DNA from 4 places in the Pseudoduganella sp. R-31 genome. Region 4 is predicted to be linked to each of the others. Evidence: predicted binding sites of a transcription regulator. Region 4 holds the regulator's gene; each other region holds the start of a gene.
What was found. The regulator FNR, encoded in region 4, switches genes on or off when oxygen is low (the NO sensors DNR and NnrR bind a similar motif). The targets are predictions, from matches to a motif close to TTGATNNNNATCAA.
Positions count from the first base shown of each region.

Region 1: the regulator FNR is predicted to act here: its motif matches at 2,638-2,651, upstream of ACN9MY_RS00340 (OmpW/AlkL family protein).
Region 2: the regulator FNR is predicted to act here: its motif matches at 2,826-2,839, upstream of ACN9MY_RS19840 (MBL fold metallo-hydrolase RNA specificity domain-containing protein).
Region 3: the regulator FNR is predicted to act here: its motif matches at 2,441-2,454, upstream of ACN9MY_RS17045 (universal stress protein).

Region 1 covers NZ_CP183986.1:74,821-82,156, forward strand. Annotated here, with positions in the region: gene ACN9MY_RS00330 (molybdopterin cofactor-binding domain-containing protein) at 1-2,064, opposite strand, end outside; gene ACN9MY_RS00335 ((2Fe-2S)-binding protein) at 2,061-2,555, opposite strand; gene ACN9MY_RS00340 (OmpW/AlkL family protein) at 2,723-3,325, shown strand; gene ACN9MY_RS00345 (DUF2244 domain-containing protein) at 3,336-3,806, opposite strand; gene ACN9MY_RS00350 (hybrid sensor histidine kinase/response regulator) at 3,816-5,036, opposite strand; gene ACN9MY_RS00355 (chemotaxis protein CheB) at 5,036-5,641, opposite strand; gene ACN9MY_RS00360 (CheR family methyltransferase) at 5,641-6,471, opposite strand; gene ACN9MY_RS00365 (response regulator) at 6,471-7,336, opposite strand, start outside.
Region 2 covers NZ_CP183986.1:4,390,440-4,397,775, reverse strand. Annotated here, with positions in the region: gene ACN9MY_RS19855 (hypothetical protein) at 1-467, shown strand, start outside; gene ACN9MY_RS19850 (hypothetical protein) at 549-1,379, opposite strand; gene ACN9MY_RS19845 (amino acid permease) at 1,379-2,725, opposite strand; gene ACN9MY_RS19840 (MBL fold metallo-hydrolase RNA specificity domain-containing protein) at 2,874-4,238, shown strand; gene ACN9MY_RS19835 (diguanylate cyclase domain-containing protein) at 4,247-5,269, shown strand; gene ACN9MY_RS19830 (carbonic anhydrase) at 5,272-6,018, opposite strand; gene dsbD (protein-disulfide reductase DsbD) at 6,015-7,336, opposite strand, start outside.
Region 3 covers NZ_CP183986.1:3,745,163-3,752,498, reverse strand. Annotated here, with positions in the region: gene ACN9MY_RS17055 (PepSY-associated TM helix domain-containing protein) at 1-170, opposite strand, end outside; gene ACN9MY_RS17050 (TonB-dependent siderophore receptor) at 183-2,315, opposite strand; gene ACN9MY_RS17045 (universal stress protein) at 2,513-3,352, shown strand; gene ACN9MY_RS17040 (PHA/PHB synthase family protein) at 3,380-4,990, shown strand; gene rodA (rod shape-determining protein RodA) at 5,123-6,217, shown strand; gene ACN9MY_RS17030 (M35 family metallo-endopeptidase) at 6,378-7,336, shown strand, end outside.
Region 4 covers NZ_CP183986.1:3,616,160-3,623,495, reverse strand. Annotated here, with positions in the region: gene ACN9MY_RS16555 (LysR substrate-binding domain-containing protein) at 1-4, shown strand, start outside; gene ACN9MY_RS16550 (bacteriohemerythrin) at 70-456, shown strand; gene ACN9MY_RS16545 (MerR family transcriptional regulator) at 502-951, shown strand; gene ACN9MY_RS16540 (carboxymuconolactone decarboxylase family protein) at 905-1,276, shown strand; gene fnr (fumarate/nitrate reduction transcriptional regulator Fnr) at 1,337-2,110, opposite strand; gene ACN9MY_RS16530 (response regulator) at 2,212-2,847, opposite strand; gene ACN9MY_RS16525 (response regulator) at 2,840-3,943, opposite strand; gene ACN9MY_RS16520 (response regulator) at 3,940-4,353, opposite strand; gene ACN9MY_RS16515 (sensor histidine kinase) at 4,350-5,840, opposite strand; gene ACN9MY_RS16510 (TraR/DksA family transcriptional regulator) at 6,015-6,275, shown strand; gene ACN9MY_RS16505 (hypothetical protein) at 6,272-6,919, opposite strand; gene ACN9MY_RS16500 (ATP-binding protein) at 7,019-7,336, shown strand, end outside.

The DNA of each region.
Region 1 (7,336 bases), 3.3 Mb from region 4:
GCCGCTTGGCATCACGACCGTTTCGACTTTCGGCATTTCGTCCATCTTCAGCACGTTGTAGGTGTCGAAGTTGGTTTGCTCTGCTGCGCCGTCCTTGATCGTGATCTCGCCGTAGAGCGCTGCGCTCAGGCCGTAGACGAAGCTGCCTTCCACTTGCGCTTCGATCTGCTGCGGGTTCACGGCGTGGCCCGGGTCGGTGGCGGCGACGATGCGGTGGATCTTCAGCTTGCCGTCCTTGCTGACCGAGACTTCCGCCACGGCGGCGACGTAGCTGCCGAAGCCCATGGTTTGCGCGATGCCGCGGTAGATGCCTTTCTTCGGCGGCTTGGACCAGCCGGCTTTTTCGGCCACCGCGTTCAGGACTGCCAGGTGCTTCGGGCTGTCCTTCATCAGCTTGCGGCGCAGGGCCAGCGGGTCCTGCTTCGTGGCGTGCGCGATTTCGTCGAGGAAGCATTCGACGTAGATCGTGTTCTGATTCAGGTTCACGCCGCGCCAGAAGCCTGGCGGCACGGCGGGGTTGCGCATGGCGTGGTCGATCAGCAGGTTCGGGATGGTGTAGCCGAACGAGGCTTCCGGGCCGGGCGGGTTCAGGCCCTGGAAGACTGCAGGGTCCTTGCCGTCCTTGACGTTCTGCGGGAACAGCGCGGCGAGGATCGATTGGCCGGCGATGCGCATGTGCAGCGACGTTACCTCGCCTTTGGCGTCCAGGCCTGCGGTCAGCTTGCACTGCGTGACCGGGTGGTAGCGGCCGTGCTGCATGTCTTCTTCGCGGGTCCAGATCAATTTGATCGGCGTGCCCGGCATTTCCCTGGCGATCTTCACGACCTGGGTTACCCAGTCGTGCGTGGCGCCGCGCCGTCCGAAACCGCCGCCGAGATGCAGCTTGGTCACGTCGCATTTGGACTGCGGCAGGCCAGCTGCCTCGCTGGTCGCGGCCAAGGCGGCTTCGCCGTTCTGCGTCGGGGTCCAGACGTCGCAACGCTCCGGCGTCCACACGGCGGTGGCGTTCATCACCTCCATGGTGGCGTGGTTCTGGTGGGGGTAGCTGTAGACGGCTTCGATCTTGCGGTGGGCGCGGGCCAGGGCGGCCTTGGCGTCGCCGTTGCTGTTGCCGACTGCCGCTTCCGGTGCATCCAGGCCGGCCTTGATCCAGGCGGCGGTGTCCTTGCTGTTCATGCCGGCGTTGGGGCCTTTGTCCCATTCGATCGGCAGGGCGTCCAGGGCGCTGCGGGCGCGCCACCAGGTGTCGGCCACCACGGCCACGGCGCTGTCGCCGACCTGCAGCACTTTCTTCACGCCGGGCTTGCCGGCAATGGCGGCGGCGTCGAAGCTTTTTACCTTGCCGCCGAAGACCGGGCAGTCCTTGATCGCTGCGTTCAGCATGCCGGGCAGCTTGAAGTCCATGCCGTAGACCTGCTTGCCGGTGGTCTTGTCGACCGTGTCCAGGCGCGCCAGGCGCTTGCCTGCCAGCTTCCAGTCTTTCGGATCTTTCAGCTTGATGTCGGCAGCGGCGGGCGCCTGCAGCTTGCCTGCTGCGTCGGCGACCTTGCCGTAGGTGAGCGTGCGGCCGGACGGCGTGTGGGTGATCACGCTTTTCGCGGCCGCGCATTCGGCGGCCGGCACGCCCCACTGGGCGGCGGCGGCCTGCACCAGCATCATGCGGGCTGCGGCGCCGCCCTTGCGGACGTATTCATGCGATTCGCGCACGCCGCGGCTGCCGCCGGTGGAGAAGCTGCCCCAGACGCGATTGCGCGCCAGCTGGCGGCCGGGCGACGGGTATTCGGTGGTGACCTTGCTCCAGTCGCCATCCAGTTCTTCCACCACCAGTTGCGCCAGGCCGGTCAGCGTGCCCTGGCCCATCTCGGAACGGGCGATGCGGACCACGATGGTGTCGTCCGGCTTGACCACGACCCAGGCGTTGATCTCGGGCGCATCCGGTGCCGCGGCGGCCTGCGCCTGCTGCGCTTCTGCGAACGGGATATGGAAGCCGAACATCAGGCCTGCGGTGGCGCCCAGCGAGCGGCCGAGGAAGCTGCGACGGGAATGAGAAACTGCGGCGCTCATGCTTTGCTCCCTTCCACGATGTCCAGGCCTGCGGTCTTCACGTCGCCGCCCCTGGCGATCACGTGGATGGCCTTGCGCACGCGGTTATAGGTGCCGCAGCGGCAGATATTGGTCATCGCTGCGTCGATATCGGCGTCGGTCGGGTTCTTCTTCTGCTTCAGCAGCGCGGCGGCGGCCATGATCATGCCGGACTGGCAGAAGCCGCATTGCGGCACGTCCAGCGCGGCCCAGGCCTTTTGCACGGGATGGCTGCCGTCCAGGCTCAGGCCTTCGATGGTGACGATCTTCTGGTCGGCCGTCACGGTGGAGACAGGGCGCACGCAGCTGCGCGTCGGTTCGCCGTCAATGTGCACGGTGCAGGCGCCGCATTGCGCCACGCCGCAGCCGTATTTGGTACCGGTGAGTCCCAGCTGTTCGCGGATCACCCACAACAGGGGCGTATCTTCTTCGGCCTCGAACTCGCGTACCTGGCCATTGACGTGCAATTTCATTTCCTGCCTCCGGGGATAGGGTGGGATGTGAATTCGCGAATCTTACTCTCGTTTTAGCTAACTTGTGTTCGTTCGGGCAATTTTGACTTAGGTCAAAGATTTTGCTGCGTCGCATCAATAGACTTTTACTTACCGAATATCAATGACCACATGAAAGAGGTAGTGAAATGAAGAAAGCGATTTTGGCAGTTGTCCTGGGTAGCGTGGCGTTTGGTGCAATGGCACAGGAAACGCCTTGGCAAGTGCGCGCACGTGCCGTGCACATCAACCCCGCAGACAAGTCCGACCCGATTGCCGGCGTGGGCCCATCCGACCTGATCACCGTCAGCAGCAAGACCATTCCGGAAGTGGATATTTCCTACTTCTTCACCCCGAATATCTCCGCCGAGCTGGTGCTGACCTATCCGCAGAAGCACACCGTGTATGTGGCTGGCGAATCCGCCGGCACGTTCAAGCACCTGCCGCCGACCCTGCTGGCGCAGTACCACTTCACCCCATCCTCGCAGCTCAGCCCTTACCTGGGCGTGGGCGTGAACTGGACCACCTTCTCCAAGAACAAGATCCTGGACGGCCAGGGCAGCCTGGAACACGACAGCTTCGGCCTGGCCCTGCAGGCTGGCGTGGACTGCAAGCTGGACAAGAACTGGTCGCTCAACCTGGACATCAAGAAAGTGCAGATCCGCAGCGACGTGCTGCTTGCCGGCACCAAGGTCAGCAAGGTCAAGGTTGACCCGGTCATGTTCGGCGTGGGCGTAGGCTACCGCTTCTGACGGCTGGCACCTAGTTGCTGAACAAGCCGCCCTGCACTTCCGCGCGCAGCTCCTGGGCCAGCGCGCGGCGGCGCGGGTCGGTGGCGAAGTAGCCGATATCGACTGCGACGCCATTCGATTCAAGGTGAATCAGGTCGCCGTAGCGGGCGGGCATCTGCAGCCGGAGGAAGTAGAGTTCGAGCTGCGTCACGCTCATTTTGCCGGCGGAGACCTGCTCCACCAGCAGCTTGCCGTTGGCGAGCACGATGTGTTCATAGTCCGTGGCATGGCGGGCGAAGTAAAGGAAGGCGGCCGCCACGGCCGTCATCTCCAGCACGGTGAACAACAGCACCTGCCACATGCCCATGATCACAAAGCCGGTGGCAACCGCAAACGAGAGCAGGCACATCAGGGCATAAGCCATCCCCATCTGCTGGGGCGACAATGAGCAATTGCGCCGCAGTAGCCATTCCCTGCGTTCCCTGAGCAAGTCCCGGTTCATGGGGACATTCTAGGCACAACTCGCTGGCAAAGGCAAAATGTCCTTGGTGCTTCCCGTGCCCGGCGTGGGCTTTTCGTCGGCGCGCGGCAACGTGAAGATGAAGGTGGCGCCTTCGTTCGGCTTGCTGCGGGCCGAGAGCGTGCCGCCGTGGGCTTCGGCCAGCTGGCGCGAGATGTAGAGGCCCAGGCCCAGGCCGGCCGGCATGCCTTCCATCTTTCCGCGTTCGAAGGGTTCGAAGATTTTCGGCAGCACTTCCTCGGGGATGCCGACGCCCTGGTCGATCACCTCGATACGGGCGTTCTGGCTGTCGGCATGCAGGCGCACGTCGACCGGCTTTCCGCCGCCGTAGCGCAGGGCGTTGTTAATCAGGTTGACGATGACCTGCTCCACGCGGAACTCGTCCCAGCACCCGGCCACGGGCTGCACGATCGACAGGCGCAGTTCGCTGTGCATGTCGGCGGCTTGGTGCGACAGGTCGCCGACGATGCGCTGCAGCAGCGCCTCCAGGTCGACGCGGGCCGGGCGGATCGACAGCTTGCCGGCGCGGATGCGCGATACGTCGAGCATATCGTCGATCAGGCGCACCATGGCGTGGATCTGGCGCATGTCGCGCGCCACCATGCGTTCCAGCTGCTCCGGCGCGAAGTGGTCCATGTTGCCGCGTTCGAGCTGCAGCTTGCGCATCTGCGCTTCCAGGTACAGGGTGTTGAGCGGCGTGCGCAGCTCGTGCGCCACCATGGACATGAACTGGTCGCGCATTTCCAGCGCGCGTTGCAGTTCCTGCTGCACGGCGTTCAGCTCGCGCACCGTGGCCTCGCGCTGTTCGACGATCTGCCGCACTTCCTGCTTTTGGCGGAACAGGTCGACAAAGACATTGACCTTGCTTTTCACCGCCTCCGGATCGAGCGGCTTGTAGAGGAAGTCCACCGCGCCCGCTTCGTAGCCCTTGAAGGCGTAATTCAGCTCCTTGCCGGCGGCGCTCACGAAGACGATCGGGATATGGCGCGTCTTGCCGGTGCCGCGCATCAGTTCAGCCAGTTCAAAGCCGTCCATGCCCGGCATCTGCACGTCGACGATGGCCAGCGCGAATTCATGTTCGAGCAACAGGGCGAGCGCCTCTTCGCCGGTACGGGCCTGGTAGATCACGCGGTCGTCGGCGCGCACCAGGGCATTCAGCGCGCGCAGGTTTTCCGGCAAGTCGTCCACCAGCAGGACATTGGTCGGTTCCATCAGTGCTTCTCCAGCATCAGCAATAGTTGCTTGATTTGTTCCAGCGGCAACACCAGGTCCGGCTGGCGCACGCGGATGGCCTCCAGCGGCATCACGCCGACATTGGCTTCTTCCGGGTCCTGCACCACCGTCAGGCCGCCCGCCTTGCCAATGGCGGCCATGCCTTGCGCGCCGTCGTCATTGGCGCCGGTCAGCAGCATGCCCGCCAGGCGTGATCCATACACGTCTGCCGCTGATTCCATAGTAATGTCGATTGCGGGACGTGCAAAGTGCAACGGTGCGTCGCAGCTCAGCGAAAAGCTGCGTTCATTTTCAAGCAACAGGTGGTAACCGGCTGGCGCAAAATACAGGGTACCCGGAATGATGTCTTCCTTGTCGCCCGCTTCGCGCACCGGTACCTGCACCCGTTGTTGGAAGACGTCCACCAGCTGGTTTTGGCGACCGCTCCTCACATGCAGCACCACCACGATCGGCAGGCGGTAACCGCGCGGCAGTGCCGGCAGCACCTGGATCAAGGCGTTCACGCCGCCGGCCGACGCGCCAATGACGATCGCCTCCGTGGTTCGGCCTCGCACAGCCATGTCCAGCGCAGGGTCGGTTTGCATTATTTTTTCCTGAACAGGCGGTCGCGCTTGGCGAGCACTTCAAACCGGGAAGCGTAAGTGGAGAAGTCGATGCTCTCCTTGCTGCCCAGCCCCAGGAAGCCGCGATGGCAAAGCGACTCGTGGAACAGCCCGAGGGCCCGTTCCTGCAGCTTCTTGTTGAAGTAGATCATCACGTTGCGACAGCTGATGAATTGGGTTTCGGCGAACACCGAGTCGGTAGCCAGGCTATGGTCGGCGAAGGTGACGTTTTCGCACAGCGAGCGGTCGAACAGGGCGGCGTTGTAGGCGGCCGTGTAGTAGTCGGAGAAAGCGCGCTTGCCGCCGGCCGCCTGGTAATTGGCGGTGTAGGTGCGCATGTTCTCGAGCGGGAAAACGCCTTTCCTGGCTTTTTCCAGCGATTGCGGGTTGATGTCGGTCGCGTAAATGAGGCTGCGCTCCAGCAGGCCTTCTTCCTTCAGCAGGATGGCGAGCGAATACACTTCCTCGCCGGTGCTGCAGCCCGCGACCCAGATCTTCAGCGAGGGGTAGGTTCCGAGCACCGGGGTCACATGCTCGCGCAGGCCGATGTAGTACGTGGGGTCGCGGAACATTTCCGTGACGGGGATGGTCAGGTATTGCAGCAGCTGGCTGAAGGCGTTGGGCTCGTGCAGCACGCGCGATTGCAGCTGCGAGACGGTGGCGCAGCCCATTTCACCCATGGCGTGCAACACGCGGCGTTTCTGCGAAGCGCCGGTGTAGTCGCGGAAGTCGTAGCTGTACCTGAGGAAGATCGCCTCCATCAGCATGCGCAGCTCGATGTCGACGCTGCCGATTTGTGCGCCGTCGCTCATCACACCGTGTCCAGGGCAGGCATCCACACGCGGAGCAATGAATACAGGCGCGACAGGTCGATCGGCTTGGCCAGGTAGTCGTTGGCGCCGGCGGCCAGGCATTGCTCCTGGTCGTCCTTCATGGCCTTGGCGGTGATGGCGATCACCGGCAGGCGGGCGAAGCGCGGGTCGGCGCGCAGGCGGCGCGTGGCTTCCAGGCCGTCCATGCCGGGCATCATGATGTCCATCAGCACCAGGTCGATGTCGGGCACGGCATCGAGCTTGTCGAGGGCTTCTTGGCCATTGCGGGCGATTTCCACCAGGGCTCCCTGTTGTTCGATGGCGCTGGTCAGGGCGAAGATGTTGCGCACGTCGTCGTCCACCAGCAGGATGCGGCGGCCTTCGAAGACGCGGTCGCGGCTGCGCACTGCCTTCAGCATGGTTTGCCGTTCGCTGGAGAGCTGGGACTCGACCTTGTGCAGGAACAGGGTGACTTCGTCCAGCAGGCGCTCCGGCGAGCGGGCGCCCTTGATGATGATGGAGCGCGAGTATTTCGACAGCTCCGCTTCTTCGGCGCGCGTCATGCTACGTCCAGTATAGACAATCACCGGCGGAAAGCTGGCGATCTCCTGCTGCGACATGTGCTGCAGCAGTTCGCTGCCTTGCATGTCGGGAAGTTTCAGGTCCATGATCATGCAGTCGAAGATGGTGGCGCGGAGCTGCTCCAGCGCTTCGGCGCCGCTGGCGACGGCTGCGATGGCGATGTCCTCGTCTTCGATCAGCTTGACCATGCTGTCGCGCTGGCGGGCGTCGTCTTCCACCAGCAGGATGTGCTTGATCTTTTGCGTGAAGCGGCGCTCCAGGCGCTCGAACACGGCCAGCAGCT
Region 2 (7,336 bases), 770 kb from region 4:
CCCAGGCGCCCGCCGTCACACCACCCAAGCCCGCACCGCCGGCCCCCATGCCCGCACCGGGGGCTGGCGAACGTCCGGCGATGGCTGATACGGGCGAGGGCGATGGACTGCGCCGCGTGCCGATCCCGCCGGTGGACCCGCGGGCGCCAGCCTGGCTCTCGCTGGCCCTGGCACGGGAATCCGGCGATGCCCGCACCCCGCCGATCCAGCACGACGCCCCGGCCGAGCACCCCGACGCCAGCGTAATGGCCGACCCGCAAGCCTACGCCGCTCATGAGCTGGCGCAGAAACAGCGCCTGGCCGCGGCCTACGCCCAAGCCGCAGTCCCCGAACTAGCCCGTCTGCATTCCGATCTCGAGCAAGGTCGCGAAGCCGGCGTGCCGCCTGAGGAGCTGGCCAAAGTCGCAGAAAAGATCCGCCGCATCGAACAGCAGCGCCAAGCCGCCGACAACATGCGTTCAAGATAAAAGTCGGGGTCAGGTCTGGCAATCCGCCATTCTTTTCGCATTGCGAAAAGAATGGCGGATTGCCAGACCTGACCCCGACTTTCAAACTAATAAGCTGGCCAAGGGCTTGATGATCTCGTCGTCGGTCCAGTAGGCGGTGTGGGAGAGCGGGTTCCAGCTCTTGGTCATGAAGTCGAGGATGCCCTGGCCGGCGTTGACGACGCGGTCTTCGACCAGGGTTTCGTAGCCGCCTTCCAGCGGCTGCAAGGGCCAGCCGAGTGCATCGTCGGGGTCGTACAGGTTGAGCCAGGTGAATGCTGGATTGGGCTTGATGATCGGCTTGACGTCCATGCGCTGGTGGGCGGAGACGAAGACCGGGATATTGCAACCGGTCGTCACGAAGGTGCGCACCGTGCCGCATTGCAGGAACTTGCGCTGCTCGGCTGTCAGGCTGTCGGCCATGCGGCCCGGCTTCCAGATGCCGGCGGCTACAGCACCGCCGCCGGCGCGCTTTTGCGCGTCGTAGATAAAGCTGGACATGACCTGGCAGCCCAGCGAATGCGCCAGCAGCACGATCGGCGTTTCCGGGCCGCGGTTGGCAAGAATCGCCAGCAGGGCGCGCGCAATCTCCATCTGCGCCTGCTCGTAGACCGAATTGTCGTATTCCTTGCGATTCTCCAGCCCTGCCGCATCGGCAAAGCCGAACAGGATGAATTTGCGCAGCTGTTCGTAGCGCACGGTGGAGCGCTCGCGCGTGCGGTTCCATACATCGAGCTCGTTGGGCTTGAGCAGGTGCTGGTAATACACGCTATGCACGTCGACGTCGGAGAAGGCCGCGCCCATGCGGTGCGACAGCGCGCGCCGCATGTCGTCGGCATAGTCGAGCGGTTGCTCGCCCATGCCGTGGATCGTCAGGAGTGCGACCTTGGGCATTACGCCGCCGCCTTTTCAGGCACGCCGCGCAGGCGGTAGCCGATGTACAGTGCCAGCAGCCAGACCGGGATCAGGTACACCGAAATACGCAGGCCTTCGCTCATGTACATGATCAGCAGGATGCCGGCCAGGAAGGCCAGGCACAGGTAGTTGGTCAGCGGGTAGCCCCAGCTCTTGAAGCCCGTCTCGTGCCCTTCGATCTTTTTCTGGGCGCGGAAGCGCAGGTGGATCCAGCTGATCATGCCCCAGTTGATTACCAGCGACGAAACCACGAGTCCCATCAGGAAGCCGAACACTTTGCCCGGCATGAAGTAGTTCAGCACCACGCAAATGCCGGTGGCGAGGGCCGATACGCCCAGCGCCGCCAAGGGCACACCGCGCTTGTTCACGCCCAGCAGGGCTTTCGGTGCATTGCCTTGCCTGGCCAGGCCGTACAGCATGCGGCTGTTGGAGTACACGCCGCTGTTATACACGGACAGTGCGGCGGTCAGCACCACCACGTTCAGGATGTTCGCAACCCAGTTGGAGTTTAGTGCGTGGAAGATCATCACGAACGGGCTGCCCCCGGTGACGACCTTCTGCCAGGGGTACAACGACAGCAGCACGCCCAATGCGCCGACATAGAAGATCAGGATACGGTAGATGGCCTGGTTGGTCGCCTTGGGAATGGTCTCGGAAGGGTTGCTGGCTTCGGCGGCGGTAATGCCCACCAGTTCCAGGCCGCCGTAGGAGAACATGATCACTGCCATCGCCATCACCAGCCCCGACACGCCGTTCGGGAAGAAGCCGCCGTGCTGCCAGAGGTTGGCCACGGTCGCTTCCGGCCCGGCGTTGCCGGACACCAGCAGGTAGCCGCCGTACACGATCATGCCGACCACCGCTACCACCTTGATGATGGCGAACCAGAATTCCATTTCGCCGTAAGCGCGCACATTGGCCAGGCTGATGGCGTTAATGATCAGGAAGAAGGCGAGGGCGCTGACCCAGGTGGGAATGCCCGGCCACCAGTATTGGACGTAGATGCCGACTGCCGTCAGCTCGGCCATGCTGACCAGCACGTACAGCACCCAGTAATTCCAGCCTGACATGAAGCCGGCCATGTGGCCGCAATATTTGTCGGCAAAATAGCTGAAGGAACCCGCGACCGGCTCGTCGACCACCATTTCGCCCAGCTGGCGCATGATGAGGAAGGCAATGAAGCCAGCCACCGCGTAGCCAAGCAGCACGGCAGGCCCGGCCAGCTTGATGGTGTCGGCGATGCCCATGAAAAGGCCCGTGCCAATGGCGCCGCCCAGCGCGATCAGCTGGATATGGCGGCTTTTCAGGCCCCGTTTCAGTTCTGTCATGTATGGCGTCCTGGTGTCGAAAAGATCAAAGGCCCTGATTCTACATCCTCGCAAGGCAACAATGTCATTTTCGCACTGCCGCATTTCGCAAGACTTCTCTTTGACCTGGATCAAATATTTTGTGCGTCGGCTTGGATATGCTACAAACATGCTCACACTTAAATTCCTTGGTGCCACCGGCACCGTCACCGGCTCCAAATACCTGTTGCGCCATGGCGACGAACAGGTATTGGTCGATTGCGGCCTGTTCCAGGGCTATAAGCAGCTGCGCTTGCGCAACTGGGATGCTTTCCCGGTGCCGCCGGAGTCCATTGGCGCGGTGCTGCTGACCCATGCCCACCTCGATCACAGCGGCTTCCTTCCGGTGCTGGTCAGCGCCGGCTTCCGCGGCAAGGTGTATTGCACGGAGGCGACGCGCGATTTGTGCCGCGTCCTGCTGCCCGACAGTGGCCGCTTGCTGGAGGAGGAAGCGCTGTATGCGAACCGCCACAACTTCTCCAAGCACAAGCCGGCCTTGCCCCTGTATTCCGAAGCCGATGCGCTGCGTGCGCTGGAGCACCTGGAGGCGGTGCCGGTCGGTCATGAGTTTTCGCCGGTGCCGGGCATGATGGCGCGCTTCCAGCTGGCCGGGCATATCCTCGGCGCCGCCTCGGTGTCGGTGCGATGCAATGGCCGGACCGTGATGTTTTCCGGCGACGTGGGGCGGCCCAACGATCCGATCATGCGGCCGCCGACCGTGCTGGGCAAATGCGACTACCTGGTGGTGGAATCGACTTACGGCGACCGCCGCCACGACGCGTCCAACCCCGGCGGCAAGCTGGCCGACGTGATCGGCAAGACGGCGGCGCGCGGCGGCGTAACCGTGATCCCTTCGTTTGCCGTTGGACGGGCGCAGGAACTGCTGTATGAAATCTGGCGGCTCAAGGAGGCCGGCGCCATCCCGCTCGCGCTCCCCGTATACCTCAATAGCCCGATGGCGGTGGATGCCACGCGGCTTTATATCAAGCACCAGGGACAGCACCGGCTGGACGAACGCAGTTGCCACGCCCTGGGCCACGTGGCGCACATCGTCAACAGCGTGGAAGAGTCGATGGCCCTGAACCGGCGCCAGGCGCCGATGGTGATCATTGCCGCCAGCGGCATGGCTACCGGCGGCCGCGTGCTGCACCACCTGAAAGCCTTTGCCGGCGATTCGCGCAACACTATCCTGTTTGCCGGCTTCCAGGCGGCAGGGACGCGCGGGGCCCGCATGCTGGCCGGCGAAACCTCGGTCAAGATCCACGGCGAGTATTACCCGATCCGGGCCAAGGTCGAACTGATCGGCAACCTGTCGGCCCATGCCGACTCCGACGAAATCCTGGGCTGGCTCTCGCATTCTTCGGCCACGCCGCGCCAGGTGTTCGTCACCCATGGCGAACCGGCGGCGGCCGATGCCCTGCGGCTGCGCATTTCGGAACAGCTCCACTGGCCATGCCGGGTGCCGGACTACCTGGAAGAGGTGGTACTGGAGTAGGGGATGCCATGGCGGCCTTGCTGGAAATCTCGCTTGCCGCACTGTGCGGCGCCCTGCTGGCCGCGGCGCTGACGGCATGGCTGATGTTTCGCCATGTGACGAGCATTTCCCGGCTGCTGCGCCAGCGCATGCGCAGCGCCGCGGCGCGCGAGCACCTGGTGGCCAAGGTGTTCGATGCGACATCGGAAGGCATCCTGGTGGTCAACCGCGACATGCGCATCGTCGAGGCCAACCGCGCCTTCGCTGCCATGAGCGGCTACGCCCGCCACGAGCTGGTGGGCCAGCATCCGCGCATCATGCAGTCCGGCAGGCAGGACGCCGAGTTCTACAAGGCGATGTGGCAAGGCCTGCTGGGAACCGGCCAGTGGCAGGGCAAGGTATGGGACAAACGCTCCGACGGCACGCTGTTTGCCGCACACCTGACCCTGAGCGCGGTGCGCGATGAACACGGCAGGGTGCAGCACTATTTCGGCCTGTTTACCGACATTACCGATGAATGCGCCCGCCAGGAAGAGATCGAAAAGATGGCCTTCATGGACCCGCTTACGCGCCTGCCGAACCGGCGCCTGATGGAAGACCGCCTGCAGCAGGCGCTGGCCTTTGCGGCGCGTGCCGAAAAGCTGGTGGCCGTTTGCGTGATGGACCTGGATGGCTTCAAGCACGTCAACGATACGTTTGGCCACGAGGCTGGCGACGCGGTACTGGTGGAAGTGGCGGGACGTCTGCAGCAGGTGGTGCGGGCCAACGATACCGTGGCGCGCCTGGGCGGCGACGAATTCGTGCTGCTGCTCGCTGGCCTGAACGATGTGGGCGAGGCGGAGGAGATCCTGGATCGTGCGCTGGCGGCAGTGCGCGCACCGGTGCGGCTGGCGGGAGAACAGCCGGCCTTCGTATCGGCCAGCATCGGGCTGGCCGTGTTTCCGTATGATGCGCAACTGGCCGAAGAGCTGTTGCGGCGCAGCGATGCGGCCATGTATGCCGCCAAGCGGCAGGGACGCGACCGCTGCAAGCGGGCGCAGGCGCGCTGCTGAATCTACAGGCTTTCCTGGACGGTGCGGCCGTTCAGCGGCTGCACCGGGCGGGCGTTGTGCTTGTAGACCTGGGCGAAGCGCTTCAGCTGGGCGTCCGACATTTCAACCGGATTTTTCAGCACGAACCAGTTGACCTCTTCGCTGCAGGGCGGAGTGGTCAGCGACCCGGCGAAGTTGTAATAGCCTTGCGCGGCAGGCAGCAGCTTGCCGATATCGATGCTCGCGCCGGGCACTTCCTGTGCTTCGCCTTTTTCCTTCGGCAAGGCATCCCACAGGGTTTGCACCAGCGGGTTCTCGGCGCCTTTGCGGAACAGCACCGCTACCACGGCCAGCTTGCCTTCTTCATTCTTGTGCACCAGGTGCGCCACCATCGGGTAGCTGCGGCCATTGATCTTTTCTTCGCTTGGCTTGTGGAAGTGGAATTGCAGCAGGTCGTAGCGCTTGCCGTCGATGGTGACGCTGCTGCCTGCGGCGTAGTTCACCTGGATGGTGTGGCCGTTATCGAGGATCTTCAGCGGCGACGGGCTGTAGGCGAATTCCAGCGGCGGCAGCTTGGCCTTGCTGGTCTTGCGGATGTCGATCGGCGACTGGTTGTGACCCAGCTTGCAGGTGCTGAAGTCCTGTTCCAGCTTGCCCCAGTTCTGCGGGCCGGTGGCGCCGTCATAGCTCCAGTGTGCCGGCTTGTCTGCAGCGAAGGCCGCGGCAGGCAGCAGGGCGGCGCTGAGCAGGAGGGAGAGAGTGCGTTTCACTGAGTGGTCCTTTCAGGGTTGTTGGCCGCCAGTTCCAGGCGGCGCAGGAATTTTTCGGGTGGCTGGTAGCCGATGATGCGCGCTTGAGGAACTTCATTACCGCTAGCGTCGAACATGACGATGCCGGGCGGTCCAAAAAGGCTGAAGCGTTTCATCAGGGCGCGGTCTTCTTCGCTGTTGGCTGTGACATCGGCTTGCAGCAGGTGCATGTCCTGCATGGCCGCTTGCACGCGCGTGTCGGTGAAGGTGAGGCGTTCCATCTCCTTGCATGAGACGCACCAATCGGCGTAGAAGTCTAGCATGACAGGTTTCTTGGCACTGGCCAGGGCCTGGTCAAGGTCGGCTACCGTGCGCACGCGGGTAAAGCGGGTTTCGGCATCGTGTGGCTGGCCCGTGCCCGCGGCGGCCATGGTAGCACTGTTCCCGCCGCCGCGCAGGTGCGCCAGCGGCTGCAGCACGTCGCGTCCGGAACTGGCTGCGCCGACCAGCTCGAACAGTCCGCCCAGCAGCATCAGGACGCCGAGCGCTTTCGTTGCATAGGCGCCCGCGCCGGCGCCTTGCGGGACAGCTTCGCCGACGCGCAGGAAGGCGGCGCACAGGATGGCGAAGGCGCCCCACAGCGCCATGCTGGCGGTTACCGGCAGCACCGGATTGACCATCCAGATCGCCACTGCGATCAGCAGCAGGCCGAAAACCTTCTTCACGTGGTTCATCCAGGCGCCGGCGCGCGGCAGCAGGCTGCCGGCGGACAGGCCGGTCAGCAGCAGGGGCACGCTCATGCCGCATGCCATGGCGAACAGGGCGCCGGCGCCGATCAGGGCATTGCCGGTCTGGCTGATGTACAGCAGGGCGCCGGCCAGCGGGCCGGCCACGCAGGGACCGACGATCAGGGCCGACACGGCGCCCATCGTGAACACGGCGGCGAGGCGGCCGCCGGACAGGTTGCCGCTGGCGGAGCTGAGTCGGGTTTGCAGGGCGCTTGGCAGTTGCAGCTGGTAGACGTCGAACATCGACAGCGCCAGGGCAACCAGCAGGGCGCCGAAGGTCATCAGGACCCATGGCTTTTGCAGCGCGCCGGCCAGGCCTTCGCCTGCCAGGCCCGCCGCCACGCCCAGCGAGGTGTAGACCAGGGCCATGCCCAGGCTGTAGGCAGCGGCAAGCAGCAGGCCGCGCTTGCGCGTCACCTGCGCTTCGCCGACGATGATGGAGGACAGGATCGGCACCATCGGCAGCACGCATGGGGTGAACGACAGCAGCAGGCCGAACACCAGGAATGCCGCGCCGATGCGCCAGGCGCTGCCGCTTTGCAGGGTGCGCT
Region 3 (7,336 bases), 130 kb from region 4:
AGCGAAGACTGCGGCCGGCCCGGCGTATGAGCTTCCATCAAGTGCGGGTTCAGCAGGTCATCCAACTCGTGGTCCCACGAGATCACAGCGCCTGTCAGGCCGCTGATGAAGAGGAAGCCTGCCGTGAGCAGGCCAATGTAGCGGTGCAGCAGCGTCCAGCTTGCGCGCATGTCAGCCTCGCATCAGAAACGATACTTCAGGCTCGCCGATACACTGCGCGGTGCGGCGTAGGTGATGGCGCCATAGGCGGCGAACATGCCGAAATGCTGTTTGTCGAACAGGTTGCTCACGTTGACCTGCGCCGAAAGCTGCCTGGTGAAGTCGTAGCGCGCCATCAGGCTGGCCAGCGCGAAGGAACCCTGTTCAATCACGCCATTGGTCCCAGAGGGAGCAGCCGGATCCAGGGTGTAGGTACGGCTTTCCCAATTCAGGCCGCCTCCCACAGTCAGCGCTTCCAGACGGTAGGTAGTGAAGACGCGGAACAGTTTGCGTGGATAGACGCTGTTGAAATCGGCGCCTGCGGCATCCTTGGCCCTGAATTGGGAATATCCCGCGGTGGCGTTCCAGCCGGGAGCCAGTTCTCCCGAGACCTCGAACTCAAAGCCATCGCTCTTGGCGCCGCTTGCGGCGCGGTAGTACGCTTCCGGCGCAAGCGGGCTTGTTCCATCGCGGTCGACCAGGCCAGCCTCTTGGGCGAGCTTGTCCTGTTTGATCCTGAATACCGCAAACGACGCATTCACGCGGCCGTCCAGGAATTCGCCTTTGACGCCGCCTTCGTAGCTCTTGCCGACTACCGGGTCCAGGATATTTCCCGCCAGGTCCTTGCGGTTCTGCGGCTGGAAAATGTCGGTGTAGCTGGCGTAGGCAGACAGGTTGTCGCTGAGGTCGTATACCACGCCGGCATAAGGCGTCAATTCGTGGTCGTGCTTCAGCTGATAAGCCGGGCTCCAGGCTCCGGCGCCGGTCTTGTCGTAGTTGGTGAGGCGCGTACCGATAATCGCCTTCAGCGGATCGGTGATCGAGAAGCGCGCAACACCGTACAACGCTTCCTGCCGGGTCACGCTCTTTTCGTAAAATGTCGGCGCGCCCCAATTCGGCTCAGGATACGCTGCACCATTCCAGTGATTGAAATCGCCTACCGGAGGGTAGTCACTGCCGTAATCGGCGGCACGGCTGTCGGCATTGAATTCCTGCTTCGAGTGCATGTAGCCGAACGCCGCTTCATGCTTGCGCCCGGCGAGCGCAAAGGGTCCGCTGGCATGAAGGCTGAAGTCGTCCTGCCGGGTGTGCGTAATGTAGGAGCCTGCAAACGCGCCCATGCCCAGTCCCGTCGCGCGCTCAGGTACCCCTGAGAGGTAAAGCAGCGCGGAATCGGCCTTGCGGTCGCCATGACTGAAGCCGGCGCGCAGCCTCCAGCCGTTGTCGAAGCTGTGTTCAAGGTCGGCGAAGGCGTTCTCGTACGCTGTTTCCCAGCGCGTCCATCCGGCCGCCGACGTTTTCGAGACATCCCAGTTGGTCTTGCTGCCGTCGGTGTACCAGTACGGCAGGCCGCCCCACATCGGGCCTTGCGGGTCGTTTTCCTGGCGGCTGTAGCCGGCGGAAAGCACGGTGCCGGGCGCCAGGTCGGCTTCTACAGTGCCATAGAAAGTGTGGCTTTTGCTCTTCATCAGATCGACCCAGCTGTCGGAACGCTGGTATTCACCGACCACCCGGGCGCGTACGCTACCGCTGGCATTGACCGGGCTCGAAACGTCTGCCATGGCGCGGCGCTCGTTCCAGCGGCCGGTGCCAAGCTGCGCGCTGCCGGTGAGCTCCTTGCTGGCCGCACGCTTGCGCACCAGGTTGATGGCCGCCGAAGGATTGCCGGCGCCCGTCATCAGGCCTGTGGCGCCGCGCACCACTTCCACACGCTCGTAGAGGGCCAGGCTCCCCAATACTTCGCCGGAACTCCATGCCTGCTCCCAAGCCGTCGGCACGCTGTCGATCTGCAGGTTGTCAATGTCGAAGCCGCGCGCGGTAAAACCGGCGCGATGCGTCTCATACTGGTTGACCGAAACGCCGGTCACATTGTTGACCACATCGGTCACGGTCTGTAACGCCTGGTCCTCGATACGCTGCTGGGTCATCACGGATATCGATTGCGGCGTGTCGCGCGGCGAAATGCTCAGCGGCGTGGCCGTCCGGCTGCGTTCCGCGGTGTAGGTGTCCGGCCTTTGCGCGGTGACCTGGATCTGCGGCATCACTGCAGCGTCTTCCGCCAGGACAGCACCCGGAAATGCCAACCCAAGCAATACCGCCAACTTCTTCTTGTCCATCGTTACCTCAGCTAATTATTAATGATTAGCTGGCGAGGAGCTGGCTTTATTAGAAGACGCAAATGATAACCATTCGCATCTAAAAGTCAACACTTGCTTATGCAAGTTACCGGATTAGATTGAAATTGACCCAGATCATGCCGCTGGATTGCGCATAACCCTAGACTTTTTCACATCTATCCATCCCGGAGGCTGCCATGGGGTTCAAGACTGTCGTTGTGCACGTGAATAGTTCCGCCGATACCGAGCGCCGGGTACGGCTGGCATCCCAGATCGTGCGCATGTCAAAAGGCCGCCTGGTCGGTGCGGCGATGAGCGGCATTTCGCGCTTCCTGTACGCCGACCATGCCACCGCCATGGGTGTCAGCCTGGCAGCCCAATGCATCGACGAAGCGCGGGAAGCCGCCCGCGACAGCTTACGGCGTTTCGAGTTGCAATGCGCGATGCTGGACCTGCCGTCCTTCGAATCCCGCCTGCTTGACGACCAGGCCGCGGATGGCCTGGTGCTGCAGTCGCGCTACGGCGACCTCCTGATACTGGGCCAGGTCAACCCGGACGATCCGATTTCGCCAATGGAAGAAGAAACACCCGAATATGTGGCCATGAACAGCGCAAGGCCGGTATTGGTGGTGCCCTATGCCGGCCATTTCGAAGCGCCGTTCCAGCGTGTGCTGGTGGCCTGGGACGGCAGCATGGAGGCCACCCGCGCCATCACCGCTGCCATTCCGCTGATGGAGCAGGCCGGCAAAGTCACGCTGGCTGTGTTCAATGCCGGCCGCGAACCCGAGGCCCACGGCAGCGAACCGGGCGCAGACATGGCCCTCTACCTGGCGCGCCATGGCATCAAGGTCGAAGTCTCCTCGCAAGCGACGGCGATCGACGTCGGCTCTGCCCTGCTCTCCTTCGCCTCGGATCTCGATGCCGATTTGCTGGTCATGGGTTGCTACGGCCATAGCCGCTTGCGCGAAATCATGCTGGGCGGTGCTTCCCGTACGGTATTGCAAAGCATGACGCTTCCTGTGCTGATGGCGCATTAGGTCCGCATTAGGTCTATACTGGCCTGCATGCCAAATCCGTTCGCCAATGTCGCCGCCGCATGGCTGGCACATCCACTGGAGATGGCCCGGGCGTGGCAGGAGCTTGCCACAGTCGCCTGGGCGACCGGCATGCCTGCGCCGCTGGCGGAAGCTGCGGAGGGCGATGACCGGTTCAGCGACGACGCCTGGCGCGACAATCCGTTCTTTCATGGCCTGATGCAGCAATACCTCGGCTTCACGCGCACCCTGGAACGGCAGGTCTACGACACGCCGGGCGTGGACGAAAGCGAAGCCCGCAGTGCTGCCTTCTGGCTGCGCCATTGGTGCAACGCTCTAGCCCCCAGCAACTTCCCCTGGACCAATCCGGTCGTACTGCGACGCGCCTTCGACAGCGGCGGGGCCAGCCTGAAGCACGGCTTTGAAGAATGGCTGCGCGATGTGCTGGCGGGCGACCTGCGCATGGTGGATCCGGCCCAGTTCCAGCTCGGACGCGACCTGGCCGCGACGCCAGGGCGCGTTGTGATGCGCAACCAGATGATGGAGCTGATCCAGTACACGCCTGATTGCCCGCAAGTTCGGGCGATGCCGCTGGTCCTGGTGCCGCCCTGGATCAACAAGTACTACATCCTGGACCTGACCGCCCAGCAAAGCATGGTGCGGCACCTGGTGCAACAGGGTTTCGACGTGTTCGTCATGAGCTGGAAGAATCCGCGCGCCAATATGCAGGATGCCAGCTTCGAAGACCACCTGTTCGATGGGATCCTCGCTGCCGTCGACGCGGCGCGCAATATCGCCGGCGTCCCGCAAGTGCATGCGGTCGGCTATTGCATCGGCGGCACCGCCCTGTCGGCGCTGATGGCGTGGCTGAACCGCCACCATCGGGCGGCGCGCAATGTCCCGGTTGCGCATTGGACGCTGCTGGCCACGCTCACCGATTTTTCCAAGCCTGGCGACATCGCCAGCTTCATCAACGACGAAAGCGTGGCCTTGCTGGACGGCCTGATGGCGCGCCAGGGTTTTCTCGACTCGCAGCAGATCGGCTGGAGCTTCCGCATGCTGCGCCCGAATACGCAGATCTGGCGCTATGTGGTGCACAAGTACCTGCTCGGCGAGCCTGCACCAGCGCTGGCGCCCCTGGCCTGGAACTCGGACGGCACGCGCCAGCCGCGCGCCACGCACAGTTTCTGCCTGCGCGAGCTATACCAGGCCAACAAGCTGGCCCACGCGGATGCGCTTGAAATCCGCGGCCAGAAGCTTGACCTTGGCCGCATCCGCCAAACCCTGTATGCCGTGGGTGCGGTGGCGGACCACATCACCCCCTGGCGCAGCACCTACCGCAGCGCGGCGCTGGTGGGCGCTCCGGTACATTTTGTGCTGACCGCCTCCGGCCATATCCTGGGCATCATCAATCCGCCGGGCGGCAGCGCCAAACAGCAATACTGGTCGGCTCCCCTGATTGCGGGCCGCGACGCCAAGGACTGGCTGGCGGTGCAAACGCCAACTCCAGGCTCCTGGTGGCAGGACTGGACCGCCTGGCTGCACGGGCGCTGCGGCGAGTGGCGCACGCCGGCGCCGGCGGCCCATGCCGATTATCCCTGGCTAGGCGATGCCCCCGGAAACTACGTGCGCGAGCGCTAGCCCTGGCCTTATAATTTCGGCCATGAATAATGAGCAAAAACAATTCCGCCGCCGGCTTGCCGTGATTGGCGCGATCGCATTTTCCGGCTTTGCCGTCCTGGCTGGCCGCGTAATCTGGCTGCAGGCCTTCCAATGACCGGTCATTCTTCTTTGTGGCGCCGCCTGCGGCCGGTGCTGGCTGTTGACGCGCCGTTGGCTGCCATCCTTGGCTTGCTGCTGGCGGCTGGCCTGTTGACACTGTATTCCGCCTCGGCCGACTTCCCGGGGCGCTTCGAACTGCAGTTGCGTAACGTGGCGATGGCGCTGGGCCTGATGTGGGCGGTCGCGAACATCCCGCCGCCCATGCTGATGCGCCATGCAGTCACGCTGTATTCGCTTGGCGTCGCCTTGCTGTTAGCGGTGTTCCTGTTCGGCGTTACGAAAAAAGGCTCGACGCGATGGCTCAATCTCGGTCACGATTTCCAGCCGTCCGAGATGATGAAGATCGCGATGCCAATGATGCTGGCCTGGTACTTCCACCGCTTCGATGGCGCCAAGGGCTGGCAAATATTCGTCGCGGCCGCGGTGCTGCTGGCCATTCCGGTGGGACTGATCGCCAAGCAGCCCGATTTCGGCACGGCGATGCTGGTGCTGGCGGCGGGTTTCTATGTGATCGTGCTGGCCGGGCTATCGTGGAAGGCGCTTGCCGCCCTGGCTGTCTGCGGCCTGGCTGCGGTGCCAGTGGTGTGGCAGCTGCTGCACGACTTCCAGCGTCAAAGGGTGCTGACTTTCCTCAACCCGGACTCGGATCCGGCCGGCAAGGGTTTCCAGATCACCCAGGCGAAAATCGCGATCGGTTCCGGCGGGATGGCTGGCCGCGGCTGGATGGATGGCACCCAGGGCCACCTCGGCTTCATTCCGGAACGCTCCACCGACTTCATCTTCTCGGTCTTCGCCGAAGAATTCGGGCTGTTCGGCGGGATTGCGCTGCTGGTGATGTACGCCTTGCTGATCTGGCGCGGCCTGCAGATTTCCTCCAGCGCGGTGACGCCATTTTCGCGTTTGCTGGGCGGCGCCATCACCATGATCTTCTTCACCTATGCCTTCATCAATATCGGCATGGTGAGCGGCGTGGTACCGGTGGTTGGCGTGCCGCTGCCTTTTTTCAGCTATGGCGGCACTGCCCTGGTGACACTGGGAATCGGCTGCGGCATCCTGATGGCCATCCGTCGTCAAAGCCAGGTCTGAGCCTGTTACAAATGTCCGGGATTGGACATATTTCCCGGCTCCTGTTCAGGGCATAACGGAACCGTTGTTGAAATAGCGACAGCGCACCGATTTCGATTGAATTGCCGCAGTCTCCCCGTCAAGATTGGCTCACCCCAACCACAACCGGACGGAGAGACGAATGAACTTGAAACACCTTGGCGCTTTCGCACTCGCAGCTTCCTTCAGCCTGGGCGCCTATGCGGCCGACGGCCTCACAGCCAGCATCAGCATGGACAAGCGCGCGCTGGGCCCGCGCGACGACGTGGTCGTGCAGGTCACGCTGACCAATACTTCATCGGTGCCGCAATACGTCCTGAAATGGCATACCCCGTTCGGCGACATTGAAGAATCCCTGTTCGACGTGACCCGTGACGGCGCCAGGGTGCCGTACGAAGGCATGCACGTCAAGCGCCCGGCGCCCACGGCAGCCGATTACTACGTCATCCAGCCGGGCAAATCGCACAAGGTCACGGTGGAACTGTCGCAGATGTATAACATGAGCATCTCGGGCGACTACACCATCCGTTACAGCACCAAGTCGCCCAAGCTGTTCAGCAACGTCGACCCGGCCGGCAAGGCAGTTGACAAGAAGCAGCCGGACACCCTGCAATCGGCCGAGCTCAGCGTGTCGATCGAAGGCACCCTGCCGCGCGGCAGCATCGCCAAGGCGCCGGAACAGCCCCTGCCAAGCGCAGCCGGCTTGTCCTTCAGCAAGTGCACCACTTCGCAGCAGGCCGACATTACAACTGCCGTGTCGACCGCGCAAGGCATGGCCAACGACGGCGACGCCTACCTGGGCGCCAACAAGACAGGCACCCGCTACACGAAATGGTTCGGCAGCTACAATTCCGGCCGCTACTCCACCGTGAAATCGCACTTCGCCGCGCTGAAGGATGCCTTCGCCACCAAGCCGATCACCGTCGACTGCGGCTGCAAGAAGACGTACTACGCCTATGTGTATCCAACCCAGCCTTACAAGATTTATGTCTGCAAGGCATTCTGGAGCGCGCCAATGTCCGGCACCGACTCCAAGGGCGGTACCCTGGTGCATGAGATGAGCCACTTCAATGTGGTGGCTGGTACCGATGACTGGGTCTA
Region 4 (7,336 bases):
TTGACATGGATCATGTGCCCGAATTTTTTCCAGCGGCACAATTGCGGTTCGACACTACTGGAGAACCCCATGGATTCCATCGTCTTCGGGCCGGACCTCGCACTGGGCATTCCCGTTCTCGACCAGTCGCACCGCATCGTCTTCGACATGCTCGACGCCATGGAAAGCCTGCCCCGTCCCGCCTTTGACGCAGCCTGCCGCGACCTGGCAGCTGAATTCATGGAACACCTGCGCGAAGAAAACAGCCTGATGGAGCGCATCGCCTACCCGGCTGCCCAGGCCCACCGCGCAGCCCATGGCTACTTGCTGGAAAAGGTCGCCCGCACCCTGCGCCTGCTGAAGGACGACGAGGAAGCCACGGCACGCGACATCATCCGCACGCTGCCGGACTGGCTCGAAGCCCACATCAACACGATGGACCTTGCGCTCGCAGTTGCGGCTTCCCGGTTAGAGTAATAAAGTGCTTGACTTAGAGTGCACTCTAACTTTTACGATCACCCCATGGAATCGCACCTGAGCATTGACGAAGTCGCCAAACGTACCGGCCTCACAGCCTACACCCTCCGCTATTACGAGCGCATCGGGCTGATTGCCCCGGTCAATCGTGCAGCGGGCGGCCGGCGGCGCTATGCGGCCTCGGACCTTGCCTGGATCGAATTCCTGCTGCGTCTGCGAACGACCCATATGCCAATCGGCAAAATGCAGTCATTCGCAAAACTTCGCGGCGCTGGGGACTCGACGGTGCCGGAACGGCGCCGGATGCTGGAAGAGCATATGCAGAACGTGCTCGCCGAAATCGAGGCGATGCAACAATCTGCAGCATCATTGCAGGCCAAGATCGAGTATTACCGCTCCCTGGAGCAGTCCCTGGCGTCGAATCCAACCACCGATGGAGCACATGCCAATGAACACCGAAAGCCGCTACGAGCGCGGGCTCGCAAAACTGCGTGAAGTCGACGGCCAGGCCGGCGACCGCGTCGTGCAAAGCCTGGAAGATATTGCGCCCGATTTCGCCCGCTACCTGATCGAATTCCCCTTTGGCGACATCTATTCGCGCCCGGGGCTTGACCTGAAATCACGCGAGATCGCTGTGGTGGCCGCGCTGACCGCCATGGGCAACGCTGCGCCCCAGCTCAAGGTGCACATCCACGCCGCCCTCAACGTCGGCGTCAGCCGCGAAGAGATCGTGGAGACCATCATGCAGATGGCCGTCTACGCCGGCTTTCCGGCTGCGCTCAACGGCCTGATGGCCGCCAAAGAAGTGTTCGCGCAATAAAAAAGGGGCAGCAAGAGCTGCCCCATACACCCCCTACAGGTGAGAAAACTGGTAAGCCGGTCAGGCGACAGCGAGTTCCTGCGCCATGCCGCCGGACGACATGGCCTCGAGCCTGGCGCGGTCGGTAATGCGCAGATCGCGGTTGCTCAGGACGATCGAGCCATCCTGGCGCAGGCGGGCCAGCTGGCGGCTGACGCTTTCCACGGTCAGGCCCAGGTAGCCGCCGATATCTTCACGCGACATGCGCAACTGGAAGCTGGTCGAAGAGTAGCCGCGCTGGGCGTAACGGCCAGCGAGGTTCAGCAGGAACATGGCCAGCCGCTGTTCGGCGCGCATATGGCTCAGGAACAGCATCACCGACTGCTCGCGCTGGATTTCGCGGCTCATGGTGCGGTGGAACTGCTGCAGCAAGCCGGGAATCTGCATCACCAGCTCTTGCAGGCGGTTGAAGGGGATCTCGCAGACTTCACTGTCCTCCAGCGCCACGGCATTGCAGGAATGCTGGCCATTGCCGATGGCTTCCATGCCCAGCAGGTCGCCGGCCATGTGGAAACCGCCAATCGTCTGTTCGCCGCGCTGGTTCACCTGCACGGTCTTGAAGTGGCCGAAGCGCACGGCATACAGGCTGTGGAAGCTGTCGCCGGTCTTGTACAGCGGCTCGTCGCGGTTCACGCGGCGGCGGCGGGAAATGATCTGGTCAAGGCGAGCAACATCTTCGTCGGCCAGGCCCTGTGGCAAGCAAAGGCGGTTGAAGCTGCACAGCGAGCATTTGGCTGCGACTGGTGCGCAGGATTTGGTGGCGTTTGCAGGGGTGATTGGGATGACCGGGCTCATTTTGCTGCTCCTTGTTTTCGATGGAAGCAGTATCGCGCCCGGCGTCATTTCCCGGTATCAAGCATCCTGTGTAGTTGCTGTAGTGGTTCCCCTACAGCCGCTCAGATCAGCCCGTGCTCGAGGGCATAGCGGGTCAGCTCAGCATTCGTGGACATGCCCATTTTCTCGAGGATGCGGCTGCGATAGGTTGTCACAGTGTTAGGACTGAGATGTAGTTTTTCCCCTATGCGCACCAGGGACTCGCCCTGGGCAATCAGTTTGAAAACTTCCAGTTCGCGGTTGGAGAGCTCTTCGTGGTCGCCGCTCGGGCCGCCGCCGACCAGGGTTGCCAGTTTTTCAAGCAACGCCGGGCTCACGTGCTTGCCGCCCGAGGCAGCCTTGCGCACGGCCTCGATCAGGGTCGCCGTCGGCGCATCCTTGGTCAGGTAGCCGGAGGCGCCCGATTTCAGCGCGCGCACCGCGTAAATTTCCTCGGAATAGGTGCTCAGCACCAGCACCGCCATGCGCGGGCATTCGCTGCGCAGGGTCTTCAACAGGTCCAGGCCATTCTTGCCCGGCATCTTGATGTCCACCAGCGCCACGTCGAAACTGCGCTCGGCCACGCGCTGCATCGCTTCGACGGCGTTGCCGGCCTCGCCCTCCACGCTGATGTCGGGCGCCGTGCCCAGCATGAGGCGCACGCCATTGCGTGCAATCGCATGGTCGTCGACCAGCAAAACGGTGATCTTGTCACCCATTCTTGTCCTCCAAAGGCAGCCGCAGCTGCAGGGTAGTGCCCTGCCCGGCCTTGCCGCTGATATTCAGTTCGCCGGCAAAGCGGCGCGTGCGCTCGTGCATGCCGAACAAGCCCCACGATTCCCGGTCGGACAAGCCGGCACTTTCGATACCCTTGCCATTGTCTTCCACCCGCAGCACCACGTTTTCGCCGTCAATATCCACGATGACGCGCGCCTCGCTCGCTTCGGCATGGCGCACCACGTTGGTCAGCGCTTCCTGCGCGACGCGGAACAACATGGTGCTGCGCTCCGCATCGAGCTCCAGCGCCTGCGCCTCCGGCGTGATATTGCAGGTGCATTGCAAGCCGCTGCGCTGCGCCACCTGTTCCGCATACCATTCCAGCGCAGGCCAGATGCCCAGCTGGTCCAACACGCTTGGACGCAGGTCGGTAATCACGCGGCGCACGGTCTCTATCGCATCTTGCGCCAGCTTGGCCGCATCCTTCAACAGTGGGTCCGATTGCTCGCCGCCGCGCTCGATGGCGACCGAGATATAGGCCTTGATGCCGGTCAGCAGGCCGCCCAGTTCATCATGGATTTCCTGGGCGATGCGGGTGCGTTCGTGTTCCTTCAGTTTTTCCTGGTACGCGGCCAGTTCACGCAGCTCTTTCTGCGACTGCCGCAGCACCTGTTCAGCCAGTTGTTTCTCGTCGATCAGGCGCTGCTCGCGCAGCAGGCGGTCGATGGCGCCCGCCAGGAAGTCGAGGTAGCGGCCGTCGTTGTCCTTCACCAGGTAGTCGCGCGCGCCGCGGCGCATCGCTTCCGCCGCAACGGTGGCACTGTCGGCGCCGGTCAGCATCATCACCGGGATATTTGGCTGGGGTTCGCCGCGGTCTGCCGCGAGACGTGCCAGGAATTCAAGCCCGGTCAGGTCGGGCAAGTGATAATCGAGCAGGATGCAGTCGGGCTCTTCGCGCAAGGCGATATCCAGGCCTTCCTGGCCACTTTCCGCTTCCAGCAATTCGCAGTTGAAGCCCGGCGCCTGCGCAAAGGCGCGGCGGCAGGCGATACGGTCAACGATATCGTCTTCGACGATAAGGACCCTTACCCTGTTCATGGCAGCTCGCTGATCGTCCAGTACAGGTTGATGGAGCGGACCACCTCCACGAACTGGCGGTAGTCCACCGGCTTGGTCATGTAGCCGGCGACACCCAGGTCGAAGCTGCGCATCTTGTCCTGCTGTTCTTCCGACGTGGTCAGGACGATGACCGGGATGCGGCGCAGCAGCGGGTCCTGCTTGACGTTCTGCAGGAACTCGATGCCGTTCATGATCGGCATGTTCAGGTCCAGCAGGATGATGCATGGCTGTTCGTTGCCCGGCTCGCGCAGGTATTCCAGCGCGGCCTCGCCGTTTTCCGTCGCCACGACACGGTTGCTGACATGGACTTCCTTCAGCGCGCGCAGGATGGTCATCACGTCGACCTGGTCGTCCTCCACCAGCAGGATCGGCTTGCTCGTATTATTCATGCGTTATTCTTTCTTTTCTTTGGCAGGGTGAAATAGAAGGTCGTGCCCTTGCCCAGCTCGGACTCCAGCCACACCCTGCCCTGGTACATTTCCACAATTTTTTTCACCAGCGCCAGGCCGACACCCGTGCTTTCAACCCGGTCGCGCGGCGCCAGCGTCTGGAACAGCTGGAAAATCCGTTCAAAATGACGCTCCGCGATGCCGGGGCCGTTGTCGCGAACGTGGAAGCGCCACTGGCTGCCTTCGTCGGCCCAGCCCACTTCGATTTCGCCTTCCGGCTTGTCCATGTACTTGACCGCGTTGGACACCAGGTTGTGGAACAACTGCTGGATGCGGGTCGGTTCGCCGGCAACTGTCGGCATGCCGGGCATCACGGTAACCTTGATATGCGCCGGAACTGCCAGCAGGTCAACCACTTCGGCCACCAGCTGGTCGAGCTGCACCGGCACCACGGCTTCCTTGATGCGGCCCACGCGCGAATACTGCAGGATGCCGTCGATCAGGGCACCCATGCGGTGGACCCGGTTGATCAGGAGCCGCATGTGCTCCTTGCCTTCTTCATTGAACTTGTCGGCGTAATCATGCGCCAGCCAGTCGGCCAGCGAGCCGATGCCGCGCAGCGGCGCTTTCAGGTCGTGCGACACGACGTAGGCAAAGTTGGTCAGTTCTTCGTTGGCGCTGGTGAGCTCCTGCAGCAGTTGCTGCGCCTTTTCTTCGGCGTGCTTGCGCTCGGTGATGTCGCGCACCAGTCCAGTGAACATGCGGCGCCCGCCCAGCCACATTTCCGTGACGGCCAGGTCCATCGGAAAGATGCTGCCGTCGCGGCGCAGGCCCTGCACTTCACGGCCCTTGCCGATGATGCGCTTTTCGCCGGTGGTCATGTAATGCTGCAGGTAGCCGTCGTGCGCTTCGCGGTGCGGCGCCGGCATCAGGATCTTGACGTTGCGGCCCAGGACTTCCGATTCCGGATAGCCGAACATGCGCTCTGCGGCCGGGTTGACCCGTTCGATGATGCCGTGCTCGTCGATCGTGATGATCGCATCGACCGCTGTTTCGAAGATCGCGCGCATGCGCGCTTCGCTTTCCTGCAGCGCGTGTTCGGCCTTCTTGCGGGCGCTGATATCGTGGATGGTCGCCATCACCATCGGCTGGGTGCCATTATCCTGCAGGGGCGACAGGCTCACCTCGACCGGGAACTCGGTGCCGTCCTTGCGGGTGGCGAACAGTTCGAATCCGGCCCCCATGGCGCGCGGATGCGGGCGTTCGAAATAGCTGCCGCGCAGGCCAACGTGGCCGTGGCGGAAGCGTTCGGGAATCAGCGATTCCAGCGACTTGCCTTGCAGTTCGCCCGGCTCATAGCCAAACAGGTTTTCCAGCGCCGGGTTGACCAGGATCAGTTGGCCTTCCTTGTCGATGATCAGCATCGCGTCCGTCGCCGACGCCAGCAGCCATTGCAGGCTGCGTTCCGCAATCGTTGAATGTGTCAAAGCCTGGTCCTGTCGGTGGTCAAATCCAGTCATCCTAAGATTGTAGCGTCCCTTGGGGCAAGAGGCCAAATGCGGCTCCTCAAGAATAAGGCGGTCAAACTTGACTTAGGTCAAGCGACACTGGTGACGCGGCGCAAGATGCCCGTTAAAGTGCCCCAAAAGTGGAGACTAGCCATGCTACCTGAAGAAATTGACCGTTGGACTGCCGTCCTGCGCCAGCGGCGCGAGGTACTGGCTGGCCGCGACTCTGCCGAAGTGGCGGCGATCGATGCTGCGCTGGAGCGTTTGCAGGCCGGGACCTTTGGCCAGTGCCTGCGCTGCGGGGGCGCGATCTCCGCGGGGCGCATGCAGGCCCAGCCTGGGGCCGCGACTTGCCTGGCATGCCAGGAACTCGCCGAACGCCAGCGCTCCTTCATCTCGCTTCCTGCCGCTTAACGCAGCTTCGACCTGTATGGCCTGCATGCCGGGCCTTCGCTTTCCGCGCCATTGCAGATATGCCGCCGGCACTCCACGGCGCCGCGCTCCCCAGGCCATGGGCAGCGCTTGAAGACTTCCGCGTACCTCTCCGGTTCGGCTACAAGCTTGCGGCGCAGTGCACTTTTCTTGCGTGGCGGCTGTTTGGCGCTGGCCTGATGCTTCGAGCGCGCAGTAGCGCCATTCCCAGGGCGCGCGCGGTGGCGCGGAGCCGCGACGGGCTTGCTTGCTGCGGGCTCCGTCACCGATGAACCCTCCAACGCCGACCCGCCTTGCCTGCTGGCGCCCTGCATTCCCGGTTCCGCAAGCGCCGGCGCCCGCGCCACGGCCTGCGGCCCTGGCGCCGCCTGCGCCCTGCCGCCATCCGGTGCAAGCGTGGTGGCGACTGCCATCAGGTCCCGTTCAATGCCTACGCGCTGCGCGAGGACGACCGCGCCACCCGCCAGGCCGGCCAGCAGCGCCCCGCATGACATCCAGAACACCGGCCCTTGCCACTCCAGCAGCCGCGCCCGCGACGAGCGGCCGGGACGCACAGGCGGTTCCGCGCCCGCATCCTGCGCCGGCGGCGGCTGTGGCTTTTCGCTGTCGTCTTGTTGTTCTGTCATACGCCAAACATAGCAACAATTACATGGGAATGTCGCATGCTTGTGGCTCACGTGACGCTTGAGCTAAGATAATTACTCCGGTGCAAATGGGCCACACCCATGAAAAGCTTCCAGGGCTTCTTCCGTGATCTAGGACTCCAGCGCAAACTCTTGCTGGTGTCGGTCCTCACGACGATTGCGGCCATGCTCGTTGCACTGCTTGCACTGGCCAGCTACGACTTGCTGGTCGCCCGCCCGCGCGTGGTGCAAGACCTCGCCGTGCGCAGCGAACTGTTCGCATTGAGCTTCGATTCGGACCTCAACTTCGGCGACAGCAGCGCCGCGGCGCGCAAGCTGGAAGCCTTGCGCAGCAGTCCCGAGATTACCCAGGCCTGCCTGTTCACTGCCGACAAACGCGTGTTTAGCCACTTCAACCGC